3 regions of the Streptomyces sp. NPDC102402 genome follow, and region 2 is predicted to be linked to each of the others. Evidence: riboswitches for the same ligand, from Rfam matches in the RefSeq annotation. Region 2 holds a riboswitch; each other region holds the start of a gene.
What was found. Region 2 has a riboswitch for cyclic di-AMP ahead of ACIRJR_RS01295 (M23 family metallopeptidase). Riboswitches for the same ligand answer to the same signal wherever they lie in the genome.

Region 1: linked by a shared signal. The riboswitch ahead of ACIRJR_RS25140 (C40 family peptidase) and the one ahead of ACIRJR_RS01295 (M23 family metallopeptidase) in region 2 are both predicted to bind cyclic di-AMP.
Region 3: linked by a shared signal. The riboswitch ahead of ACIRJR_RS30025 (transglycosylase family protein) and the one ahead of ACIRJR_RS01295 (M23 family metallopeptidase) in region 2 are both predicted to bind cyclic di-AMP.

What each region holds. Positions count from the first base shown of each region.
Region 1 is NZ_JBIWKR010000009.1:130,137-133,398, forward strand. It holds gene ACIRJR_RS25130 (LysR family transcriptional regulator) at 1-622, opposite strand, end outside; gene ACIRJR_RS25135 (LysE family translocator) at 695-1,324, shown strand; gene ACIRJR_RS25140 (C40 family peptidase) at 1,343-1,813, opposite strand; cyclic di-AMP (ydaO/yuaA leader) riboswitch at 1,817-1,989, opposite strand; gene ACIRJR_RS25145 (hypothetical protein) at 2,356-2,664, opposite strand; gene ACIRJR_RS25150 (ATP-dependent Clp protease proteolytic subunit) at 2,672-3,262, opposite strand, start outside.
Region 2 is NZ_JBIWKR010000001.1:330,077-333,338, reverse strand. It holds gene ACIRJR_RS01305 (M16 family metallopeptidase) at 1-301, shown strand, start outside; gene ACIRJR_RS01300 (M16 family metallopeptidase) at 328-1,710, shown strand; cyclic di-AMP (ydaO/yuaA leader) riboswitch at 1,901-2,070, shown strand; gene ACIRJR_RS01295 (M23 family metallopeptidase) at 2,083-2,877, shown strand; gene ACIRJR_RS01290 (GntR family transcriptional regulator) at 3,101-3,262, shown strand, end outside.
Region 3 is NZ_JBIWKR010000014.1:92,568-95,829, forward strand. It holds gene eno (phosphopyruvate hydratase) at 1-223, opposite strand, end outside; gene ACIRJR_RS30025 (transglycosylase family protein) at 565-1,260, opposite strand; cyclic di-AMP (ydaO/yuaA leader) riboswitch at 1,261-1,432, opposite strand; gene ACIRJR_RS30030 (transglycosylase family protein) at 1,723-2,712, opposite strand; gene ACIRJR_RS30035 (cytochrome P450) at 2,818-3,262, opposite strand, start outside.

The DNA.
Region 1 (3,262 bases), on a different contig from region 2:
GCGGGTGCTCAGGTGCGCTGCTGATCAGCGGGCGGCCCGCGAGCCCCGCGACGGGCAGCGGACCGCTGCCTTCGGACAGCATCTGCCCGGGGGCGGTGACCAGTACCAGTTGCTCGACGAGGAGTGGTTCGGCGGACACCCCCGCCGGCATCGGATCGGCGGCCGCGGGTTCGTAGGCATGGGTCAGCGCCAGGTCCACCTCGCCCGCCGCCACGGCGGCGACCCCGGCGGGCGGCTCGTAGTCCGTCACGGCCAGTTCCACGTCGGGGTGAGCGCGCCGGAACGCGGTGAGCACCGGAGGCAGCAGGTGGATCCCCGCTGTCACGAACGTGCCGACGCGCAGTCGGCCGCCCGAGAGCCCCGCGAGCCGGGCCAGCTCGTGCCGCGCCTGGTCCATCTCGTCCAGCACACGCCGGGCGCGCCCCGCCAGCAGCTCGCCGGCGGCCGTCAGCCGGGCCCCGCGATGGTGGCGGACGAGGAGGGCCGCTCCCGCCTCCCGCTCGAGTTTGGCCAGCTGCTGCGAGAGGGCGGGAGCGGTGTAACCGAGCCGTGCGGCGGCCTTCGTGATCGAGCCGGCCTCCGCCACCGCCACCAGCGCGGCCAGCCGTGTCGGGTCGTACATTAAGCGTTCCTTTTGGCAGACCCAGAAGATTGCAAGTACACGTTAAAGGGCGGATGCGGTCAGGGTGGAGCCATGGACGCACAACTGCTCGCCTTCGTCGCCGTGGCCGCGGGAATGGTGGCACTGCCAGGGGCCGACTTCACCGTGGTCGTACGCAACGCGCTCGCATCCCGGAGATCCGGGCTGGCCACCGCCGTGGGAGTGGCGGGAGGGCTCCTGGTGCACACCGCGCTGGCCGTCGCCGGGCTCGCGGCCGTGCTCGTGACGATGCCCGTCCTCTTCCGCACCGTTCAGCTGCTCGGCGGCGCGTACGTGCTCTACCTCGGCCTCAGCGGCCTGTACGCGATGCGGTGGCGGGCCACGGCCGCGGCGGAGACCGGGAGCAGGGCGCCTTCGGGGCTCCGGCGTTCGCTGCGCCAGGGGTTCCTGACCAACGCACTGAACCCGAAGGCGCCCGTCCTCTTCCTGAGTCTGCTGCCCCAGTTCGTCCCCGACGGGCAGCCGCCCCTGCCCAGGACCCTGCTGCTCGCCTCGGTGGTCGTCCTGCTCGCGCTCGTCTGGTTCCCGGCCGTGGCCCTCCTGGTGGACCGGCTGGGCCGGTGGCTGCGCCGGCCGCGTACCGCCCGTGCGATCGAGGGCGGCAGCGGCACGGCGCTCACCGCGCTGGGACTCGTGCTGGTGACGGGGCCCCTGCTGCGCTGAACCAGGTGGGGAGGAAGGTCAGTGGACCCTCCCGTACCAGACGTTGCCGGACCAGATCCTCTCCAGCCGGACCACGGCTCCGGTCTTCGGCGAGTGCCAGATCTTTCCGCTGCCGGCGTAGATGCCGACGTGGTACACGCTGCGGCCCGCGTGGAAGAAGACCAGGTCGCCGCGTTTCCGCTGCGACCTGGAAATATGGCGGGTCTTGTTGTACTGCTGCTGGGCCGTGCGGGGTAGCTTCTTGCCCGCTTTCTTGAACGAGTAGAGCGTGAGCCCGGAACAGTCGAACCGGTGAGGGCCTGTGGCGCCCCATCTGTAGGGCGCCCCCTTCTTCGACGCGGCGACCTTGAGCGCCGTCGCCGAGTGGGCGGCGGCCTCGGCGTCGTTCACGAAGCCGGGGGCCAGCATGGTGGTCCCTACGGCGAAAGTCAGAGCCGAGGCCGTTCCGACCCGGGCGAACAGAGACGGGACATGAACCTGCGCAGTCATGCGCAACCCTTCGTCAGCCGCCTGTGAAGGATGACCTGTCGGGTTCGGGCTGGCGAAGTTGCCCGGCCGCGCGAAGCGGCTTCACCCCGAGGGCCGTCCGGATGTCCGGGCGGCCCGTTGTGCTCGGGTCCTCCACTCCTGCCGATCCACTTCTGTCGACCAGGCATCCGGACAGCGGCAGGACTCGGCGTCCGCCCGGACCGCCCCGCCGCGGTGGCGGGGGCTTGTCGTCCCAGGGATCTTTACGCAAGGACTGCCGGATTTCCTCCCTGAAGTGGCGACATGTGAAAGTCGTCACCACTGATCCGAACGGGTGGACGCGGCTCGTCCGGCCTCCCGGCGGCCGCACCGGACCAGCCGCGCACCAGCAGCGGAACAGTGGATTCCGTTCAGCGTCCGCGCCCTTTGCGCAAGTTGGACTGTCCCTCGGGAGGGGGAGCTTCTACGCCGAACGAGCGAGGAAAACTCATCGGCCGACCGGGCGTGTCGGGAAAGGGCACCGAAGGAGCCGGCCCGCTCGCCGGATCGGGTGACCGGACCGCTCAACTCGACGGGGCGGGAGGCACGGCGACCCGGCCCGCGCGGCGCTCCCCGTCCAGCAGCCGCAGAGCCCGGGCCAGGGTGTCCGCGTGGATCTGCGACTCACCCCGCTCGTGCATCAGCACGAGTGCCTCGCGGAGGGCGGTTGCCCTGGACGCGAGAGCCTGGGCCGCGCGGAGGGCTCCGTAGGTGTCGCCGCCCCGGGCGGGATTGATGCGGCCGAGCTGGTCGAGCACTTCCAGGTAGCAGTCGATGAACTCGGCCTCGGCGCGGGTCAGTGCGGGAAGCGGCGGGAACCGGGGTGGGAGCATCGGGCGTTCACCTCGCGGGATGCGGCGGCTGGGACGGTGTGCGGTTCTCCACGACGTGGTCCACCAGCCCGTACGCCAGGGCGGCCTGGGCGTCGAGGATGGTGTCCCGTTCGATGTCGGCGCTGATCTGCCCCGCGGAACGCCCCGTGTGACGGGCCAGCATGGCCGTGAGCAACTCACGCTCGCGCAGCAACTCGGCGGCCTGGATGTCGAGATCGGAGAGCTGGCCCCGCACCGGCTTGTCCAGGACGGGTTGCTGAATGACTACCCGGGCGCCCGGCAGGGCATGTCGGCGTCCCGGTGCGCCGGCCGCGAGCAGCACCGCGGCACTGGAACCCGCCTGGCCGAGGCAGAAGGTCTCCACCTCGCAGGCGAGGAAGTGCATGGTGTCGTAGATCGCCGTCATGGCGTTGAAGGAGCCGCCGGGCGAGTTGATGTAGAGGGACAGGGACCGGTCGGGGTCCGCGTGCTCCAGATACATGAACTGCGCGATGAGATCCGTCGCCGCGGTGTCGTCGACGGGCGTGCCGAGAAAGACGATCCGCTCCGACAGCAGCTTCGCATACGGGTCCATGCTCCGGGACCCGTATGCGGTGCG
Region 2 (3,262 bases):
GACTCCCGAGGAAATGGAACGCGCCCAGGCGCAGTTGGAGCGTGAATGGCTGGACCGGCTCGGCACGGTGGCCGGCCGCGCCGACGAACTGTGCAGGTACGCCGTCCTGTTCGGTGACCCGCAGCTCGCCCTGACCGCCGTGGGCCGGGTGCTGGACGTGACGGCCGACGAGGTCAAGGCCGCGGCCCGGGCACATCTGCGCCCCGACAACCGTGCGGTCCTGGTGTACGAGCCGGTCGAACCGGCTGACGAGGCCGACGAGACGGACGGCACCGACGCGCACGAGGGGGCCGACAAGTGACCGACGCCGCCGTGACTGGAGTAGCGATGGAGTACCACCCGCAGCCGACCGCCGGCGAGGCCAGGCCCTGGGCCTTCCCCGCGCCGGAGCGAGGCGCCCTGCCCAACGGGCTGACCGTGCTGCGCTGCCACCGCCCCGGCCAGCAGGTCGTCGCCGTGGAGATCTTCCTCGACGCGCCGCTGGACGCCGAGCCCGAGGGGCTGGACGGTGTGGCGACGATCATGTCGCGTGCGCTGTCCGAGGGCACGGACAAGCACTCCGCGGAGGAGTTCGCCGCGGAGCTGGAGCGCTGCGGCGCCACGCTGGACGCCCACGCGGACCACCCGGGGGTCCGCGTCTCCCTGGAGGTCCCGGTCTCCCGGCTCGCCAAGGCCCTCGGCCTGGTCGCCGAGGCCCTGCGGGCTCCGGCCTTCGCGGAGAACGAGGTGGAGCGCCTGGTCGTCAACCGCCTCGACGAGATCCCGCACGAGCAGGCCAACCCCGCCCGGCGGGCCGCCAAGCAGCTGTCCAAGGAGCTCTTCCCCGCCACGGCGCGGATGTCGCGTCCGCGCCAGGGCACCGAGGAGACCGTCCGGCGGATCGACGCCGCGGCCGTGCGCGCCTTCTACGACGCCCACGTCCGGCCGTCCACGGCGACGGCGGTCGTCGTCGGCGATCTCACCGACGTGGACCTGGACGCGCTGCTCGCCGACACCGTCGGGGACTGGTCGGGCAACGCCGGCCGGACGCGCCCGGTGCCCCCGATCACCGCCGACGACACCGGCCGTGTGGTCATCGTCGACCGCCCCGGAGCCGTACAGACGCAGCTGCTGATCGGCCGGATCGGCGCGGACCGGCACGACAGCGTGTGGCCCGCGCAGGTCCTCGGCACGTACTGCCTGGGAGGCACGCTCACCTCGCGCCTCGACCGTGTGCTGCGTGAGGAGAAGGGCTACACCTACGGCGTCCGGGCCTTCGGGCAGGTGCTGCGCTCGACGGCGCCGGCTTCCCCCGCCGGAGCGGCCGGTGCAGCGATGCTCGCCATCAGCGGCTCCGTCGACACGGAGTCCACCGGGCCCGCGCTCGAGGATCTCTGGAAGGTCCTGCGCACCCTGGCGGCCGAAGGGCTCACCGACGCCGAGCGCGAGACCGCTGTGCAGAACCTCGTGGGTGTCGCCCCGCTGAAGTACGAGACGGCGGCCTCGGTCGCGGGCACGCTGGCCGACCAGGTGGAGCAGCACCTGCCGGACGACTACCAGGCCGAGCTGTACGCGCGCCTGGCCGGGACCGGCACGGTCGAGGCGACCGCCGCCGTGGTCAACGCCTTCCCGGTGGACCGGCTGGTCACCGTCCTGGTCGGGGACGCCGCACAGATCGCGGAGCCCGTGAAGGCGCTCGGCATCGGTGAGGTGTCGGTCGTCACCGGCTGACATGACGGCACATCAGGGACCCCGGCGGGGCGCTCTCGCCGGGGTCCCGCCTTTTGTCTGTTTTAAGCGGAAAATACAGGTTCATCCTGTGGGATGTGCGACAAAAGACCCGTTCCGTTTGGCGGGGCAAAGCGGCCCGTTCTAGCGTCGGCCCGGCTGTCCGCCAGACGAATGCCGCATCCGTGGCGCCGGGCAGTCATCGCCGAGTCCCCGTCAGGCGCGAGCCTGGGGAGCCGGGGACCCACGAAGTCCCTGGGGTGAATCGGATCCCTGCACCCTCACACGGGGCTCAGGGGCCCGTAGGAGACCTTCCTGCTCCGAACCCGTCAGCTAACCCGGTAGGCGAGAAGGAAGGAAAGGACCAGCCCCTCCATGGCGTTCATCCGTGCCACCGGGAAGCACCGTGCCCCGAGCCGCCTGACGCGAAAGAGCGCCGAGGTCGCGGGCATCGCCGCCCTGGCCACCGCCGGTGTCATCGGCGCCACCGCGTCCCCGGCCCTCGCCGCGGACTCCGAGGCCGCCACCGCCTCCTCCACCGGCCTGACGCAGACCGTCGCCCTCGACACCGACCTCGCCGCCCAGATCGACGCCCAGGCCGCGGCGCAGGCGCACCAGGCCGAGGTCGTCGCCAAGGCGAAGGCCGCCGCGAAGGCCAAGGCGAAGGCCGAGGCCGAGGCGAAGCGCAAGGCCGAAGCCCGCGCCAAGGAGGCCCGCGAGGAGAAGGCGCGCGCCGCACGCGCCGCCGAGCGCGCCCGGCTGAACGCCTTCCACCTCCCGGTCGCCGGCTCGCACGTGACCACCGGCTACAAGTCCGGCGGCGCGCTCTGGTCCTCCGGCACCCACTCCGGCGTGGACTTCCAGGCGGCGTCCGGCACCTCCGTCGTCGCGGTCGGCGCCGGCACGGTCGTCGAGGCGGGCTGGGGCGGCGCGTACGGCAACAACATCGTGCTCAGGATGAAGGACGGCACGTACACCCAGTACGGCCACCTCTCCTCGATCGGCGTCTCCGTCGGCCAGAGCGTCGGCTCGGGCGAGCAGATCGGCATCTCCGGCTCGACCGGCAACTCCACCGGGCCGCACCTGCACTTCGAGGCCCGGACCACCCCCGAGTACGGCTCGGACATGGACCCCGTCGCCTACCTCCGCGCCCACGGCGTCCAGGTCTGACCCCACACCGCACGAGATCGCTCCGACGAAGGCCCCGGCACCGCCGGGGCCTTCGCCGTGCCTCCGGACAGAGGCACGGCGAGACCCCTCGCGGAACTGCTCCCTGGCCAAAAGATATCCATGGATTCCACCCCGCCATCGGAAATTCCCGCCGGTTGCAATAGAGTCACAGAACAGGCGTCGATCAGCCGCGTTTCGCGGGGATTAAGGCGGAGGTTCGGACATGCGCATTCCCGCGCATTCGGTATGCACGGCAATCCGTGACGACATCGTCTCCGGTGTCTTCGAGCGCGGCAGCCGCCTCACCGAAGAGGTGCTCGCGCGTCGCTACGGCGTCTCCCGCGTCCCCGTGCGAGAGGCGTTGCGCACCCTGGAGTCCGAGGGG
Region 3 (3,262 bases), on a different contig from region 2:
TCTGCTCGATCACGGCGAGGACGGCCTTCTCGACGCCCTTGCCCTGGTAGCGGTTGGGGTCGCCGTCGCGAAGCTCAATGGCCTCGAACGCACCGGTGGAGGCGCCGGACGGAACAGCAGCACGTCCCGTGCTGCCGTCGTCGAGGCCAACCTCGACCTCGACCGTGGGGTTGCCCCGGGAGTCGAGGATTTCCCTGGCTACGACGACGTCGATGGACGGCACGAGGCATCTCCTTCTGGGATCTGACACTGGTTGTGCAGGGTCACTGTGGCCTTGCGCCACGAGCCTAACCGCCTCGGCCCGCTCCGTCGGCCGTCCGCCCGTCCCCTGGGACGAAAAAGGACCCAAGGGCCCTCATTCCGGGCAAAGGTCCAGAATTATACTGACCAGTAACCACAAGTGTTGAACGCCCGCCTTCACGACGGGCCCGCCCGGGCACCCTTCCGGCGGGCGCCCGGCGCCTCCTTCCGGCGGGTGCCGGACGCGGTCCGGCCCGGCGCGCGGGGGGTCTGCGCGCCGGGCCGGGCCTCCGGGGCAGGAGGAGGACCCCGGGCCGTCTCCGGCTACTTCAGGTGGAGCTGCTGCCCCGGGAAGATCATGTCCGCGTCGTCGACGATGTCGTCGTTCAGCTTGAACAGCTTCTCCCAGCCGCCCTTGACCTTCTTCGCGTCGGCGATCTTGCTGAGGGTGTCGCCGGCCTTCACCTTGTACTCGCCGTCGCCCTTCTCGACCTTCTCGCCGGTGGGGGTGGTGACGGTCTTCTCGGGGGCCGTGCGCTTCTCGCTGCGCGTGGCGGGCTGCTCGGCCTCGCGCTCCGGCTGGGCCTTCGTCTCGGCCTTGTCGGCGCTCTGGCCGGAACCGGTGTCGACACCCGGGTCCACACCGTCGTTCGTCAGGCCGCCGGCGCCGGCACAGGCCCAGGCGCCCGGACCCTGGAGGTCGAGGAGCTTCTCGGCGGCGGCTATCTGCTGACCCTTGGTGGCCAGGTCGGCACGGGCGGCGTACTGCGTGCCGCCCGCGGCGGCCCAGCTGGACTGCGAGAACTGCAGACCGCCGTAGTAACCGTTGCCGGTGTTGATGGACCAGTTGCCACCGGACTCGCACTGGGCGACGGCGTCCCAGGTGTCGACGGAGGCGGCGGAGGCGCCGGTCGCGCCCATGAGCGGCACGGCGACGGCGGCACCGGTGACACCGGCCAGGGTCGCGATACGGACGGCCTTGGACGGGCGACGGTGCTTGCCCTTGCTGGAAAGCAGCATGGTTCTCCTCACCGACGCCTACGAGGTGAGCTGTCGGGTTCGGGCCTGTGAGTTGCCCGGCCGCCCGCTTCCGCGGACGGCTCCACCCCTAGCCGTTCCCTCATCCGTCTTCCGACGGCCGGGTCCGGCGCTTACCTGGTTCCCCCGCTCCTGCCTACGGCGCTTTACGCGTCGGTACCCCCCGGCCGACGGCAGGATTCGGCGTGACGGTCGGAGGTGCCCGCGGTGCGAGCGGCTCCGACCGTAAACACACGCAACCCCCACATTCAAAGATGGACATAACGGGTTATCAGCGCGTAACGGTCCGTCGCACCTGACCGTTTCCGCAGGTCGGAGCCAATATGGACGGACCGGACGGACAGGACGCACCAGTTGACGCAAAGAGACCCATGTCTCACTTACGCATAAGTGGACATAGGTCTCTTAACTGCCCCCGCTTTCGGGGTGTTTTCCCGTTTTCGATCAGTTGGCGTCGGCGCTCTCCGCCTGGGCGCCCGACTCGGCCGACGCGAGACCGAGGTCCAGGTTCTGGCCGGGGAGGATCAGGTCCGGGTCGGAGCCCAGCTCGTCCTTGTTGGTCTCGTAGAGCGCGGTCCAGCCGCCGGCGAGCCCCTGCGTGTCGGCGATGGCCCAGAGGTTGTCGCCCTCGCGGACGGTGTACGTCCCCTCGGCGCCCTGGCGCGCGTCGGAGTCACCGCGCGAGGCGTGGCGTCCGGACTCGCGCCCGCCGTCCTGGCCCGGCTCCGCGCTCGCCTCGGGAGCCGGCGTGCCGCGGTGCTTCCCGCCCTTCGCCCCGTCCCCCTTCGAGGCACCGGACGTCTCGGAGGCCTCGGGCGACGGAGTGGCGGACGGCGACGCCTCGTCGCCCTTGCCCGACGCGTCGTCGGACTCGTCCCCCTTCGCCTTGCCCTTCGCACCCGACCCGTCGGAGTCGCCGGAGTCATCGGCGCCGTCGGCGCCCTCCGCCTCGTCCGACGCGTCGGACGAGGGAGTCCCGGACGGGGTCCCGGTGTCCGAGGGGCCGGCGGACGGCTCGGCCGACGGCTCACCGCCCGGGTCGACGCCCGGCAGCGACCCGTCCAGGGCGAGACCGGAGATCACCGCGCAGCTGGGCCACGCCTGCGGGCCCTTGTCGTCCAGCACCTTCTCCGCGACCGCTATCTGCTGCGAGCGGCTCGCGAGGTCGGCGCGTGCCGCGTACGCCGTGCCGCCGTAGGCCGACCACGTGTCCTGCGAGAACTGCAGACCGCCGTAGTAGCCGTTGCCGAGGTCCGCACTCCACATGCCGCCGCTCTCGCATTCGGCGACCCTGTCCCAGGTCGTCGCGTCGGCGGCCTGCGCACCGCCCGCGCCGAGCAGCGGGATGGCGATGGCCGATCCCGTGACGCCCGCGGCGACGACGATGGCGGGTGCCTGGCGAGGGCGACGGTGTCTGCCGTTCGCGGAGCCCATGGGATTGCCTTCCGTGTGACTGACATGTGACGGGTGAGTCGAGGGGTGAACCTAGCCCTACTCGAACGTGTGTCACAAGTCGATGCAGCGGAGATCACGTGAAAGTCACAGAGTTGACAGGCTGTCACTTTTTTCGGAGTGGCGTCCGGCTCCGAACTCCACGGGAAGCGTGCGCAGTCCACGCATGATGAGCCCGCCCCTCCAGCGCAAATCGGCAGGATCCACGGCAAGCCGCAGGTCGGGGAGGCGCCGCAGCAGTGTCGCCAGCGCCACCTGGCCCTCCAGACGGGCCAGCGGCGCCCCCAGGCAGTAGTGGATGCCGTGCCCGTATCCGAGGTGCTGATTGTCACTCCGCGCGAGATCCAGGGTGTCCGCATGCTGGAATCGCTCCGGGTCCCGGTCCGCCGCGGCCAGCACCACGAGAACGGGGTCCCCCGCCGCGATGTCCTGTCCTCCCAGCCTCACGGGCTCGGTGGCGTAACGCCATGTGGCGAGTTCCACCGGACCGTCGTAGCGCAACAGCTCCTCCAGGCCCGTGGCGAGCAGTTCC